Regions from separate parts of the Bacillus altaicus genome, predicted to be linked through region 2. Evidence: a T-box and tRNA genes for the amino acid it is inferred to sense, from the RefSeq annotation. Region 2 holds a T-box; the other regions hold tRNA genes.
What was found. The T-box of region 2 lies ahead of pheS (phenylalanine--tRNA ligase subunit alpha). A T-box ahead of a tRNA ligase gene usually reads a tRNA of that ligase, here a tRNA-Phe.
Positions count from the first base shown of each region.

Region 1: it encodes a tRNA-Phe, which carries the amino acid that the T-box ahead of pheS (phenylalanine--tRNA ligase subunit alpha) is inferred to sense. The anticodon was not compared.
Region 3: it encodes a tRNA-Phe, which carries the amino acid that the T-box ahead of pheS (phenylalanine--tRNA ligase subunit alpha) is inferred to sense. The anticodon was not compared.
Region 4: it encodes a tRNA-Phe, which carries the amino acid that the T-box ahead of pheS (phenylalanine--tRNA ligase subunit alpha) is inferred to sense. The anticodon was not compared.

Region 1 covers NZ_CM143394.1:4,665,950-4,669,183, forward strand. Annotated here, with positions in the region: gene ACE38F_RS24150 (DUF3965 domain-containing protein) at 1-295, opposite strand, end outside; gene ACE38F_RS24155 (CBS domain-containing protein) at 567-986, opposite strand; tRNA gene ACE38F_RS24160 (tRNA-Glu) at 1,118-1,189, opposite strand; tRNA gene ACE38F_RS24165 (tRNA-Asn) at 1,191-1,265, opposite strand; tRNA gene ACE38F_RS24170 (tRNA-Ile) at 1,271-1,347, opposite strand; tRNA gene ACE38F_RS24175 (tRNA-Trp) at 1,358-1,428, opposite strand; tRNA gene ACE38F_RS24180 (tRNA-Thr) at 1,432-1,507, opposite strand; tRNA gene ACE38F_RS24185 (tRNA-Phe) at 1,532-1,607, opposite strand; tRNA gene ACE38F_RS24190 (tRNA-Asp) at 1,617-1,692, opposite strand; tRNA gene ACE38F_RS24195 (tRNA-Met) at 1,695-1,771, opposite strand; tRNA gene ACE38F_RS24200 (tRNA-Ser) at 1,796-1,888, opposite strand; tRNA gene ACE38F_RS24205 (tRNA-Ser) at 1,951-2,043, opposite strand; tRNA gene ACE38F_RS24210 (tRNA-Ala) at 2,062-2,134, opposite strand; tRNA gene ACE38F_RS24215 (tRNA-Pro) at 2,150-2,223, opposite strand; tRNA gene ACE38F_RS24220 (tRNA-Arg) at 2,234-2,307, opposite strand; tRNA gene ACE38F_RS24225 (tRNA-Leu) at 2,311-2,399, opposite strand; tRNA gene ACE38F_RS24230 (tRNA-Gly) at 2,416-2,490, opposite strand; tRNA gene ACE38F_RS24235 (tRNA-Leu) at 2,520-2,600, opposite strand; tRNA gene ACE38F_RS24240 (tRNA-Lys) at 2,618-2,693, opposite strand; tRNA gene ACE38F_RS24245 (tRNA-Gln) at 2,698-2,772, opposite strand; tRNA gene ACE38F_RS24250 (tRNA-Tyr) at 2,785-2,868, opposite strand; tRNA gene ACE38F_RS24255 (tRNA-Val) at 2,877-2,952, opposite strand; rRNA gene rrf (5S ribosomal RNA) at 2,958-3,073, opposite strand; rRNA gene rrf (5S ribosomal RNA) at 3,152-3,234, opposite strand, start outside.
Region 2 covers NZ_CM143394.1:1,185,937-1,189,170, reverse strand. Annotated here, with positions in the region: gene pheT (phenylalanine--tRNA ligase subunit beta) at 1-845, opposite strand, end outside; gene pheS (phenylalanine--tRNA ligase subunit alpha) at 864-1,898, opposite strand; T-box leader at 1,942-2,170, opposite strand; gene ACE38F_RS06255 (TrmH family RNA methyltransferase) at 2,233-3,030, opposite strand; gene sspI (small acid-soluble spore protein SspI) at 3,113-3,234, shown strand, end outside.
Region 3 covers NZ_CM143394.1:863,915-867,148, forward strand. Annotated here, with positions in the region: rRNA gene ACE38F_RS04415 (23S ribosomal RNA) at 1-7, shown strand, start outside; rRNA gene rrf (5S ribosomal RNA) at 110-225, shown strand; tRNA gene ACE38F_RS04425 (tRNA-Val) at 231-306, shown strand; tRNA gene ACE38F_RS04430 (tRNA-Thr) at 311-386, shown strand; tRNA gene ACE38F_RS04435 (tRNA-His) at 397-472, shown strand; tRNA gene ACE38F_RS04440 (tRNA-Leu) at 498-578, shown strand; tRNA gene ACE38F_RS04445 (tRNA-Gly) at 608-682, shown strand; tRNA gene ACE38F_RS04450 (tRNA-Leu) at 699-787, shown strand; tRNA gene ACE38F_RS04455 (tRNA-Arg) at 791-864, shown strand; tRNA gene ACE38F_RS04460 (tRNA-Pro) at 875-948, shown strand; tRNA gene ACE38F_RS04465 (tRNA-Ala) at 963-1,035, shown strand; tRNA gene ACE38F_RS04470 (tRNA-Met) at 1,056-1,132, shown strand; tRNA gene ACE38F_RS04475 (tRNA-Ile) at 1,136-1,212, shown strand; tRNA gene ACE38F_RS04480 (tRNA-Ser) at 1,230-1,322, shown strand; tRNA gene ACE38F_RS04485 (tRNA-Met) at 1,350-1,426, shown strand; tRNA gene ACE38F_RS04490 (tRNA-Asp) at 1,430-1,505, shown strand; tRNA gene ACE38F_RS04495 (tRNA-Phe) at 1,520-1,595, shown strand; tRNA gene ACE38F_RS04500 (tRNA-Thr) at 1,610-1,685, shown strand; tRNA gene ACE38F_RS04505 (tRNA-Lys) at 1,696-1,771, shown strand; tRNA gene ACE38F_RS04510 (tRNA-Gly) at 1,785-1,855, shown strand; tRNA gene ACE38F_RS04515 (tRNA-Ile) at 1,862-1,938, shown strand; tRNA gene ACE38F_RS04520 (tRNA-Asn) at 1,946-2,020, shown strand; tRNA gene ACE38F_RS04525 (tRNA-Ser) at 2,027-2,117, shown strand; tRNA gene ACE38F_RS04530 (tRNA-Glu) at 2,124-2,195, shown strand; partial or broken gene ACE38F_RS04535 (anti sigma factor C-terminal domain-containing protein) at 2,321-2,566, shown strand; gene ACE38F_RS04540 (L-lactate dehydrogenase) at 3,009-3,234, shown strand, end outside.
Region 4 covers NZ_CM143394.1:4,880,741-4,883,974, reverse strand. Annotated here, with positions in the region: rRNA gene ACE38F_RS25250 (23S ribosomal RNA) at 1-1,099, shown strand, start outside; rRNA gene rrf (5S ribosomal RNA) at 1,201-1,316, shown strand; tRNA gene ACE38F_RS25240 (tRNA-Asn) at 1,325-1,399, shown strand; tRNA gene ACE38F_RS25235 (tRNA-Ser) at 1,402-1,493, shown strand; tRNA gene ACE38F_RS25230 (tRNA-Glu) at 1,513-1,587, shown strand; tRNA gene ACE38F_RS25225 (tRNA-Val) at 1,593-1,668, shown strand; tRNA gene ACE38F_RS25220 (tRNA-Met) at 1,693-1,769, shown strand; tRNA gene ACE38F_RS25215 (tRNA-Met) at 1,827-1,903, shown strand; tRNA gene ACE38F_RS25210 (tRNA-Asp) at 1,907-1,982, shown strand; tRNA gene ACE38F_RS25205 (tRNA-Phe) at 1,992-2,067, shown strand; tRNA gene ACE38F_RS25200 (tRNA-Thr) at 2,082-2,157, shown strand; tRNA gene ACE38F_RS25195 (tRNA-Tyr) at 2,168-2,251, shown strand; tRNA gene ACE38F_RS25190 (tRNA-Trp) at 2,259-2,332, shown strand; tRNA gene ACE38F_RS25185 (tRNA-His) at 2,352-2,427, shown strand; tRNA gene ACE38F_RS25180 (tRNA-Gln) at 2,492-2,566, shown strand; tRNA gene ACE38F_RS25175 (tRNA-Gly) at 2,572-2,646, shown strand; tRNA gene ACE38F_RS25170 (tRNA-Cys) at 2,661-2,731, shown strand; tRNA gene ACE38F_RS25165 (tRNA-Leu) at 2,741-2,822, shown strand; gene ACE38F_RS25160 (YebC/PmpR family DNA-binding transcriptional regulator) at 3,087-3,234, shown strand, end outside.

The DNA of each region.
Region 1 (3,234 bases), 1.6 Mb from region 2:
CCTCTTCATACCAACCAATCTCTTGACATAAACGAAGAATACGTACTAGAGTTGGAATTTCATCTTTATGAAACTGCGGTAAATTTTTTACTTTATTCATGCCATATACGATACACGCAGCTAAATTTTCTTCTTTATAAAATTCTTTTTCTTTCCATACTAATATAGTTCGCTCTTTCCCTTCACCTTTTGGATGACAAGGTACAAGCAAAGAAAATAACTCAGCGAAATTATTTGGTTCTATATATGTATCTGTAACCAAATTCCAATTTGGATCGCCCTGTACAGCCCTCATATAATTCCCCTTCCCTTTGTATCTATGTAGGAAATATTAATTCATTATTACATCATTAACAATAAATATTGTTATATTCAAAATCTCTCATAATACTTATATCTCTCAGTATATCATTTTTTCTCTTATTAAAAATTAGGAATGACAAATTTAAAAAAACTGTCAAAAATATTGACTCTATACTTATTATATAATGTCTCAGATACATCACGCTAACATATTAGTTTAATCCATATATGCTAGAATAATGTATCTGATCTTTATACATAATTTATTCCGTATGCACCGAGATTTCACTTAAAGCAAACCCTGCTTGATCATCTGCTGATTTTCTTATAGCTAAATCACCTAGTGCTAGCATCCCAACAAATTGACCGCTCTCAACTACTGGTAACCGTCTAATTTGATATTGTGCCATTAATTCTGTAGCTTTTTCAATAGGATCATCTGGAGAAACTGAAACAATGTTTGTTGTCATTACATTTGTAATTTGATTAGATCCAGGATGTTTTTCAGCAATCCCACGAACAACTAAGTCTCGATCAGTAACAAGCCCAACTACTTGTTGATTTTCAATAACAGGAATCAATCCAACCGATTCTTCCTTCATTTTTACAGCCGCCTCATATACATTGTCTAATGGGGTACAATGTACGATATGAGTACTCATAAGTTCTCTAACTTGTGTCATTTTTCCTCTCCTCCTTTTAATACATACCATAGCTTTTCCTAAATCCCTTTATTTATTTGAGGAAAATAAGGTAATAAAAAGAGGCTTATACATAATAAAAAAGAGTCAGCAATATGCTGACTCTTTTTTTATGACCCGTACGGGATTCGAACCCGTGTTACCGCCGTGAAAGGGCGGTGTCTTAACCACTTGACCAACGGGCCATGGCTCCGCAGGTAGGACTCGAACCTACGACCGATCGGTTAACAGCCGATAGCTCTACCACTGAGCTACTGCGGAATATATGGTGGGCCTAAATGGACTCGAACCATCGACCTCACGCTTATCAGGCGTGCGCTCTAACCAGCTGAGCTATAGGCCCATATAATTTACAGGGGCAGTAGGAATTGAACCCACACTGGAGGTTTTGGAGACCTCAGTTCTACCTTTAAACTATGCCCCTAAATGGTGCCGGCTAGAGGACTTGAACCCCCAACCTACTGATTACAAGTCAGTTGCTCTACCAATTGAGCTAAGCCGGCATAAATAAAAAAAAATAAAAAAAATGGTGGCTCGGGACGGAATCGAACCGCCGACACGAGGATTTTCAGTCCTCTGCTCTACCGACTGAGCTACCGAGCCAACATAAAATGGCGGTCCCGACCGGGGTCGAACCGGCGATCTCCTGCGTGACAGGCAGGCATGTTAACCACTACACCACGGGACCATTGGTTGCGGGGACAGGATTTGAACCTGCGACCTTCGGGTTATGAGCCCGACGAGCTACCGTACTGCTCCACCCCGCGACGATATTATGTTTTAAAAATAAATGGAGGAGGTAGAGGGATTCGAACCCCCGCGCGACTCTCGCCGCCTGTCGGTTTTCAAGACCGATCCCTTCAGCCGAACTTGGGTATACCTCCATGAAGGAAAAAATTAATATCTTATTCATTTTTATATGTAACTAAACCACTTTTTAAAAAAATGGAGGAGGTAGAGGGATTCGAACCCCCGCGCGACTCTCGCCGCCTGTCGGTTTTCAAGACCGATCCCTTCAGCCGAACTTGGGTATACCTCCGACATATAAAAAATAAAGTGGAGCCTAGCGGGATCGAACCGCTGACCTCCTGCGTGCAAGGCAGGCGCTCTCCCAGCTGAGCTAAGGCCCCATGTTTTTGGGAAAATCGGGAAGACAGGATTTGAACCTGCGACCCCCTGGTCCCAAACCAGGTGCTCTACCAAGCTGAGCCACTTCCCGTTAATAAAAGCGCGCCCGAGAGGAGTCGAACCCCTAACCTCTTGATCCGTAGTCAAACGCTCTATCCAATTGAGCTACGGGCGCATATGGTGCCGAGGGCGGGGGTCGAACCCGCACGGTGGTCACCCACCGCAGGATTTTAAGTCCTGTGCGTCTGCCTGTTCCGCCACCCCGGCATGTCATATTGAAAATTGGAGCGGAAGACGGGATTCGAACCCGCGACCCCAACCTTGGCAAGGTTGTATTCTACCACTGAACTACTTCCGCAAGACATGTATGAGATATTTTATTAAAAGTGCGGGTGAAGGGAGTCGAACCCCCACGCCAAAGGCGCCAGATCCTAAGTCTGGTGCGTCTGCCAATTCCGCCACACCCGCATATTTTTTTAAGAAAATGGTGAGCCATGAAGGATTCGAACCTTCGACCCTCTGATTAAAAGTCAGATGCTCTACCAACTGAGCTAATGGCTCTTAATGGCTGGGCTAGCTGGATTCGAACCAGCGCATGACGGAGTCAAAGTCCGTTGCCTTACCGCTTGGCTATAGCCCAATAATTAAGAAATGGTGGAGGGGGGCAGATTCGAACTGCCGAACCCAAAGGAGCGGATTTACAGTCCGCCGCGTTTAGCCACTTCGCTACCCCTCCGACATATATGGTGGAGGATGACGGGATCGAACCGCCGACCCCCTGCTTGTAAGGCAGGTGCTCTCCCAGCTGAGCTAATCCTCCATTTTGCCTGGCAACGTCCTACTCTCACAGGGACAAGGTCCCAACTACCATCGGCGCTAGAGAGCTTAACTTCCGTGTTCGGTATGGGAACGGGTGTGGCCTCTCTGCCATCATTACCAGACTATATTCATTTGAGACAAACATTGTTATACTTGATTCACTTATAAAGTCAATAAGTTTTTTATATTCTCTCGTTTTTGCTTGGCGACGTCCTACTCTCACAGGGACAAGGTCCCAACTACCATCGGCGCTAGAGAGCTTAACTTCCGTGTTCGGTATGGG
Region 2 (3,234 bases):
GAACCTAATTTATCGTAATCGAATGCATGTAACGGTTGACCGTATTCCATTAAAATGTAGTTTGTAATATCAACTACATTACTAATTGGACGAATGCCAGCTGCCATAAGGCGAGTTTGCATCCACATTGGTGATGGGCCAATCTTTACGTTCTTCACCATTTTTGCAATGTATAACGGGTTTTCTTCTTTCGCTTCTACACTTACAGAAATGTAATCAGCTGTTTTTTCTGCTGATTCTTGTAAGTTGATAACTGGAAGTTTCACTTCACGGCCGTAAATAGCAGCTACTTCATATGCAACACCTAACATGTTTAAGCAATCTGCACGGTTTGGTGTTAAACCAAGCTCAAGCACTTCATCATGTAAGTTTAAAATTTCAAGTGCATCTGCACCAACTTCAGCATCACTTGGGAAGATGAAGATACCGTCTGCATATTCTTTCGCAACGAATTTCCCATCAATACCAAGCTCTTGAAGAGCACAAACCATACCGTGAGAAGCTTCCCCGCGTAGTTTTGCTTTTTTAATTTTGAAGTTACCAGGAAGTACAGCGCCAACTTTTGCAATTGGTACTTTTAAACCTTTTGCAATATTAGCAGCTCCACAAATAATTTGAACTGGCTCTTCTTCACCAATATCGATTAAGCATTTGTTTAATTTATCAGCTTCTGGGTGTTTTTCACATTCTAATACGTGACCAACTACAACACCTTTTACACCTTTATTTAATACTTCAACACCTTCTACTTCAATACCACTTTTCGTGATTTTGTCTGCTAGTTCTTGTGCTGTTACATCTTTAATATCTACATACTCTTGTAACCAACGATATGATACGAACATATTTATCCTCTCCTTCCCTTACGCTCGTTTGAATTGTTGTAAGAAACGTACATCATTTGTATAGAAATGACGAATGTCATCTACGCCGTATTTCAACATTGCGATACGCTCTGCGCCCATACCGAATGCGAAACCTTGATATTCTGTTGAATCATAACCAGCCATTTCAAGTACGTTCGGGTGAACCATACCTGCTCCTAAAATTTCGATCCAGCCAGTCCCTTTACAAGTGCCACAACCTTTACCGTGACACATCATACAAGAAATATCCATCTCTACAGATGGCTCTGTGAATGGGAAGAAACTTGGACGAAGACGGATTTCACGATCTTCACCGAACATCTTTTTCACGAATACTTGCAGTGTACCTTTTAAGTCACTCATGCGAATGTTTTTATCAATTACAAGACCTTCAATTTGCATGAATTGGTGTGAATGCGTCGCATCATCGTCATCGCGGCGATACACTTTACCAGGACAAATAATTTTAATCGGTCCTTTTTCTTTATTCTTTTCCATCGTACGTGCTTGCACAGAAGATGTATGTGTACGTAGTAACGTTTCTTCTGTAATGTAGAATGTATCCTGCATATCACGCGCTGGGTGATCTTTCGGTAAGTTTAATGCTTCGAAGTTGTAGTAGTCTTTTTCTACTTCTGTTCCTTCAGCTACTTCATAACCCATACCGATGAATACATCTTCAATTTGTTCAACAACTGCTGTTAACGGATGGTGACAACCTGTTTCAACAGGACGACCTGGCAGTGTAACATCAATTGTTTCAGTAGCTAATTTCGCTTCAATTACTGCTTTTTCTAAGTTGCCAATTTTGTCTTCTAGACGCGTTTGAATCGCTTCACGTACTTCATTTACTAATGCTCCCATACGTGGACGCTCTTCTGCTGATAATTTTCCCATGCCGCGTAATACTTCTGTAATTGGACCTTTTTTCCCTAAATACGCTATACGTACGTCGTTTAAGCCCTTTAGCTCTTTCGCTTCTTCAATAAGCTCTAACGCTTTTTGCTTTAGCTCTTTTAAACGTGCTTCCATTTGGAACCCTCCTAATTTTAAAAATAAAAAAACCTCGCTCCCAAAAAGGGACGAGGTAAATTCGCGGTACCACCCTAAATTGACAGAACAAGTCTGCCCACTCATTAGTTATAACGATCAATTCTGACCGGAACGCCTTTACATATAAATGGTCCTGGCGCCAACTCCAGAGGTGAATTCACTTCCATCTACCATAAGAATGCTTTCAGTCTACGGCACTCTCTCCCTATATGGCGATTTTGTAAGCTACTCTTCTCTATCAACGTTTTTCGTTATTTAACTTTTATTGTATGTTCATTACGAACATATACTTCAACTTATTATAAGAAGTTTTTTATTTGTTCGCAACTGGGCTTTGTAAATAATACGTTAAAATCCCTGCTGCAACCGCAACATTTAATGATTCTGCCCCGCCGTAAATCGGAATATACAAGTTTTGATCACTTTTCGCAAGAATTTCTTGGCGTACGCCGCTTCCTTCATTTCCTACAATTAATGCAAAACTTCCGGCCGGTGTTACTTCACCAAATGGAACTCCATTTTCAAGAGCTGTTCCATATACAGGGACGTTATTTTCTTTTAACTTGTCTACCCACTCTTCTAAGTTCCCTTTTACAACCGGTAGGTGAAAAATAGAACCTTGTGTAGAGCGTAATGCTTTACTATTATAAACATCAACGCACCCTTCTCCAAGCACAACGGCATGAATACCAGCTGCATCAGCTGTACGAATAATCGTTCCCAAATTACCTGGGTCTTGAAGGCCGTCTAATAAAAGAAATTTCCCATCCGTAAGAGCTACTTCTTTCTCATGTTTCTCACAAACAGCAAATACGCCTTGCGTTGTTTCTGTTTCGCGAAGTACTTTTACAATTGCTTCAGGCACAATATACATTTCAACATCATTAACTGTCCAATCTTTCGGAAGATCTGTCTGATCTGAAACGATAAGTTCTGTTACAACTCCTGCCTTTAACGCTTCCTCTACTAAATGGAATCCTTCTACAAAAAATAACCCTTTGTTATCGCGCTCTTTTTTCGTCTGCAGTTTTTTCCACTGCTTCACACGCGGGTTTTGTACTGAATCAATGTTTTTCATAATATGTATTTCCCTCTCTTCTTGTCTTATCATTATAGCCTATTTTTCATACATATTTACATAAAAAAGAACAAAAACTAACGTCAGTTTCAATTCTGAAGAAGAGGTGAAGATAATGAGTTTTAATTTACGCGGCGCTGTATTAGCGAATGTATCTGGAAATTCACAAGACCAATTACAAGAAACGATTGTCGATGCAATTCAAAGCGGTGAAGAAAAAATGCTTCCAGGTCTTGG
Region 3 (3,234 bases), 320 kb from region 2:
TAACCATATAATATGAAGCTAATGTTATCTAGTTTTGAGAGAATATAAAAAACTTATTGACTTTAAATGTCGAATAAGTTATGATAATTCTTGTCTTAAATGAATACAGTCTGGTAATGATGGCAGAGAGGTCACACCCGTTCCCATACCGAACACGGAAGTTAAGCTCTCTAGCGCCGATGGTAGTTGGGACCTTGTCCCTGTGAGAGTAGGACGTTGCCAGGCAATTCGGAGGATTAGCTCAGCTGGGAGAGCACCTGCCTTACAAGCAGGGGGTCGGCGGTTCGATCCCGTCATCCTCCACCATTTAGCCGACTTAGCTCAATTGGTAGAGCAACTGACTTGTAATCAGTAGGTTGGGGGTTCAAGTCCTCTAGTCGGCACCAGAAAATCATGGCGGTTGTGGCGAAGTGGTTAACGCACCGGATTGTGGCTCCGGCACTCGTGGGTTCAATTCCCATCAGTCGCCCCATTTTTTCTTTTGAAATATATAATATGCGGGTGTGGCGGAATTGGCAGACGCACTAGACTTAGGATCTAGCGCCTTTGGCGTGGGGGTTCGACTCCCTTCACCCGCACTTTTAATAAAATAACTCATACATGTCTTGCGGAAGTAGTTCAGTGGTAGAATACAACCTTGCCAAGGTTGGGGTCGCGGGTTCGAATCCCGTCTTCCGCTCCAATTTTCAATATGACATGCCGGGGTGGCGGAACAGGCAGACGCACAGGACTTAAAATCCTGCGGTGGGTGACCACCGTGCGGGTTCGACCCCCGCCCTCGGCACCATATGCGCCCGTAGCTCAATTGGATAGAGCGTTTGACTACGGATCAAGAGGTTAGGGGTTCGACTCCTCTCGGGCGCGTTTTTATTAACGGGAAGTGGCTCAGCTTGGTAGAGCACCTGGTTTGGGACCAGGGGGTCGCAGGTTCAAATCCTGTCTTCCCGATTTTTTCAAAATATGGGGCCTTAGCTCAGCTGGGAGAGCGCCTGCCTTGCACGCAGGAGGTCAGCGGTTCGATCCCGCTAGGCTCCACTTATTTGAATATCACTTATGGCGGTGTAGCTCAGCTGGCTAGAGCGTACGGTTCATACCCGTGAGGTCGGGGGTTCGATCCCCTCCGCCGCTACCATAAGGACCTTTAGCTCAGCTGGTTAGAGCAGACGGCTCATAACCGTCCGGTCGTAGGTTCGAGTCCTACAAGGTCCACCACTCAAAGTTCATATCTTGGAGGTATACCCAAGTTCGGCTGAAGGGATCGGTCTTGAAAACCGACAGGCGGCGAGAGTCGCGCGGGGGTTCGAATCCCTCTACCTCCTCCATTTTTTCTAAATTAAATATTATATCATCGCGGGGTGGAGCAGTACGGTAGCTCGTCGGGCTCATAACCCGAAGGTCGCAGGTTCAAATCCTGTCCCCGCAACCAAATGGTCCCGTGGTGTAGTGGTTAACATGCCTGCCTGTCACGCAGGAGATCGCCGGTTCGACCCCGGTCGGGACCGCCATTTTTTTACATAAAGGCTCGGTAGCTCAGTCGGTAGAGCAGAGGACTGAAAATCCTCGTGTCGGCGGTTCGATTCCGTCCCGAGCCACCATTTTGAAATCGCAAGCCGGCTTAGCTCAATTGGTAGAGCAACTGACTTGTAATCAGTAGGTTGGGGGTTCAAGTCCTCTAGCCGGCACCACTTTCAAAATGAGCCATTAGCTCAGTTGGTAGAGCATCTGACTTTTAATCAGAGGGTCGAAGGTTCGAATCCTTCATGGCTCACCATTTTTAATTTAATGCGGGTGTAGTTTAGTGGTAAAACAAGAGCCTTCCAAGCTCTGGTCGAGAGTTCGATTCTCTTCACCCGCTTTTTATGGGCCTATAGCTCAGCTGGTTAGAGCGCACGCCTGATAAGCGTGAGGTCGATGGTTCGAGTCCATTTAGGCCCACCATAATTATTCCGCAGTAGCTCAGTGGTAGAGCTATCGGCTGTTAACCGATCGGTCGTAGGTTCGAGTCCTACCTGCGGAGCCATACTATAGAGAAGTACCCAAGTGGCTCAAGGGGCTCCCCTGCTAAGGGAGTAGATCGCAAACGCGGTGCGAGGGTTCGAATCCCTTCTTCTCTGCCATATTTTGGCCCGTTGGTCAAGTGGTTAAGACACCGCCCTTTCACGGCGGTAACACGGGTTCGAATCCCGTACGGGTCATACTAAAAGAGATAGCATAATCTGCTATCTCTTTTTTGTTGTATAAAAGTGGACTTTGGATAGTCTATTTTTTTATGGATTTTTGTATACTTTTTTCTATTTGAATCGTCTAACTAATAGAAAGATTTGGAAATGGAACAGAAAAAGATTTCCTTTTAGCAATTCAAAATGGTTTAGATCAAAAGGGAAAGTATTATGAGGAATATAAGCGTATATATGACTACCTAAAAGGAAAGAAAACAAAACCAAGTGAGCAAGATGTAAAAGTCATTGGAGTAGTCGTAACAGGAACGGCTGCGGATTTACAAAAATTAAACGGTCAAAATTACGTAAAAGCGGCTATATTAGGAGCTACTGCGGAAAACAAATAGTATAAATAGAAGAAGCTGTCTCTAAATAGGTGATCTATTGGAGGCAGTTTTTTTATGGGGCTAATGTTGTCGGGTTTTGTCGGTAAGTCGATATACCTTGTCGAATCGTTGATATATTTTGAGTTACGATAGATATATCCCAAAAATCGTTGATATATTTAAATAATCGTCGATATAATTTCACTTACCGGGGTATGTGTAAGAAAAACTCGTTCACAATCTAATCAAAATCCCTAAATTGGTATGGATTCCACACCTAACCTGATAAGTTTACACTCTATGTGAAAAAGTTCACAATTAGGTCATAATTTGTGAAGTAATTCACAATAATCCATGCTACAATATGTATGTAAAGAAGTTAAACAACATTAAATTAGTATTTTAATTACTTACTTAAACAATAATAAAAAATAGATGTAAACAATTGAAAGGGGAAATTAACATGAAAAAAGGTATCAATCGCGTAGTATTAGTAGGAACAGGAGCTGTAGGCTGTAGTTACGCTTACTCAATGATCAACCAAGGTGTAGCTGAAGAATTCGTACTTGTAGATGTTAATGAAGCAAAAGCAGAAGGGGAAGCAATGGACTTAAGCCATGCGGTACCATTCTCTCCAGCACCAACAAAAGTTTGGAGCGGTAGCTATGCAGATTGTAAAGATGCAGATC
Region 4 (3,234 bases), 1.4 Mb from region 2:
AAGCCGTAAGGCGAAGTATAGGGGCTGACACCTGCCCGGTGCTGGAAGGTTAAGGAGAGGGGTTAGCGTAAGCGAAGCTCTGAACTGAAGCCCCAGTAAACGGCGGCCGTAACTATAACGGTCCTAAGGTAGCGAAATTCCTTGTCGGGTAAGTTCCGACCCGCACGAAAGGTGTAACGATTTGGGCACTGTCTCAACCAGAGACTCGGTGAAATTATAGTACCTGTGAAGATGCAGGTTACCCGCGACAGGACGGAAAGACCCCGTGGAGCTTTACTGTAGCCTGATATTGAATTTTGGTACAGTTTGTACAGGATAGGCGGGAGCCATTGAAACCGGAGCGCTAGCTTCGGTGGAGGCGCTGGTGGGATACCGCCCTGACTGTATTGAAATTCTAACCTACGGGTCTTATCGACCCGGGAGACAGTGTCAGGTGGGCAGTTTGACTGGGGCGGTCGCCTCCTAAAGTGTAACGGAGGCGCCCAAAGGTTCCCTCAGAATGGTTGGAAATCATTCGTAGAGTGCAAAGGCATAAGGGAGCTTGACTGCGAGACCTACAAGTCGAGCAGGGACGAAAGTCGGGCTTAGTCGATCCGGTGGTTCCGCATGGAAGGGCCATCGCTCAACGGATAAAAGCTACCCCGGGGATAACAGGCTTATCTCCCCCAAGAGTCCACATCGACGGGGAGGTTTGGCACCTCGATGTCGGCTCATCGCATCCTGGGGCTGTAGTCGGTCCCAAGGGTTGGGCTGTTCGCCCATTAAAGCGGTACGCGAGCTGGGTTCAGAACGTCGTGAGACAGTTCGGTCCCTATCCGTCGTGGGCGCAGGAAATTTGAGAGGAGCTGTCCTTAGTACGAGAGGACCGGGATGGACGCACCGCTGGTGTACCAGTTGTTCTGCCAAGGGCATAGCTGGGTAGCTATGTGCGGAAGGGATAAGTGCTGAAAGCATCTAAGCATGAAGCCCCCCTCAAGATGAGATTTCCCATAGCGTAAGCTAGTAAGATCCCTGAAAGATGATCAGGTTGATAGGTTCGAGGTGGAAGCATGGTGACATGTGGAGCTGACGAATACTAATAGATCGAGGACTTAACCATATAATATGAAGCTAATGTTATCTAGTTTTGAGAGAATATAAAAAACTTATTGACTTTCTAAGTGAATCAAGTATAATAATGTTTGTCTCAAGCGAATATAGTCTGGTAATGATGGCAGAGAGGTCACACCCGTTCCCATACCGAACACGGAAGTTAAGCTCTCTAGCGCCGATGGTAGTTGGGACCTTGTCCCTGTGAGAGTAGGACGTTGCCAGGCAATATTATTCCGCAGTAGCTCAGCGGTAGAGCTATCGGCTGTTAACCGATCGGTCGTAGGTTCGATTCCTACCTGCGGAGCCATTGGAGAGCTGTCCGAGTTGGCCGAAGGAGCACGATTGGAAATCGTGTATACGTCACAAGCGTATCAAGGGTTCGAATCCCTTGCTCTCCGCCATAAGCATTTTATAATATTTGGCCCGTTGGTCAAGTGGTTAAGACACCGCCCTTTCACGGCGGTAACACGGGTTCGAATCCCGTACGGGTCACCACTTTTGGAGGATTAGCTCAGCTGGGAGAGCACCTGCCTTACAAGCAGGGGGTCGGCGGTTCGATCCCGTCATCCTCCACCATATAAATTATATGAATAATATTGTCGCGGGGTGGAGCAGTACGGTAGCTCGTCGGGCTCATAACCCGAAGGTCGCAGGTTCAAATCCTGTCCCCGCAACCAAACATTTTCGTAATGTGGTTGCTAACACTTATCATATAATTATATAAATAATATTATCGCGGGGTGGAGCAGTACGGTAGCTCGTCGGGCTCATAATCCGAAGGTCGCAGGTTCAAATCCTGTCCCCGCAACCAAATGGTCCCGTGGTGTAGTGGTTAACATGCCTGCCTGTCACGCAGGAGATCGCCGGTTCGACCCCGGTCGGGACCGCCATTTTAATAAGGCTCGGTAGCTCAGTCGGTAGAGCAGAGGACTGAAAATCCTCGTGTCGGCGGTTCGATTCCGTCCCGAGCCACCATTTTAATAAAATATGCCGGCTTAGCTCAATTGGTAGAGCAACTGACTTGTAATCAGTAGGTTGGGGGTTCAAGTCCTCTAGCCGGCACCATGTAAGTTTCGGAGGGGTAGCGAAGTGGCTAAACGCGGCGGACTGTAAATCCGCTCCTTTGGGTTCGGCAGTTCGAATCTGCCCCCCTCCACCAGTTATATAGGGGCATAGTTTAAAGGTAGAACTGAGGTCTCCAAAACCTCCAGTGTGGGTTCAATTCCTACTGCCCCTGCCAAATATATAAACACAACATGGCGGTTGTGGCGAAGTGGTTAACGCACCGGATTGTGGCTCCGGCATTCGTGGGTTCAATTCCCATCAGTCGCCCCATTTTTATTTTTTAAAATTACAAATAAATTAATGGATACTTACATATAATTAAGTAAAACTTCGGTGGGCTATAGCCAAGCGGTAAGGCAACGGACTTTGACTCCGTCATGCGCTGGTTCGAATCCAGCTAGCCCAGCCATTTTTGCGGAAGTAGTTCAGTGGTAGAATACAACCTTGCCAAGGTTGGGGTCGCGGGTTCGAATCCCGTCTTCCGCTCCATTTTAACTTCATATGGCGGCATAGCCAAGTGGTAAGGCAGAGGTCTGCAAAACCTTTACCACCGGTTCAAATCCGGTTGCCGCCTTTATTTTATGCCGATGTGGCGGAATTGGCAGACGCGCACGACTCAAAATCGTGTTCCTTCGGGAGTGTCGGTTCGACCCCGACCATCGGTATCGGTGAATTAAAAAAGACCCTAACAGAAATGTTAGGGTTTTTTTTGTTAAATTATGCTATGTGATTCTAAAATTCGTAATAAACTTAGGAATTCATGTATAATATAACTTGTCGAAAGAACAAAATGATAATGATTTATATTATGTCTGTAATATGAATCAAAAATGAACTTTTTATATTTCTTTTAAAAATGTGTTGAATACACATTATATTTCATATTAATATTTTTATGTAGATTTAAAATGGGAAAGAGAGTGGAAAGTATGGGCCGTAAATGGAACAATATTAAAGAAAAAAAAGCATCAAAAGATGCAAATACAAGCCGTATATATGCGAAATTTGGACGTGAAATTTATGTGGCAGCAAAACAAGGCGAGCCAGATCCAGAATCAAACCAAACGTTAAGAGTTG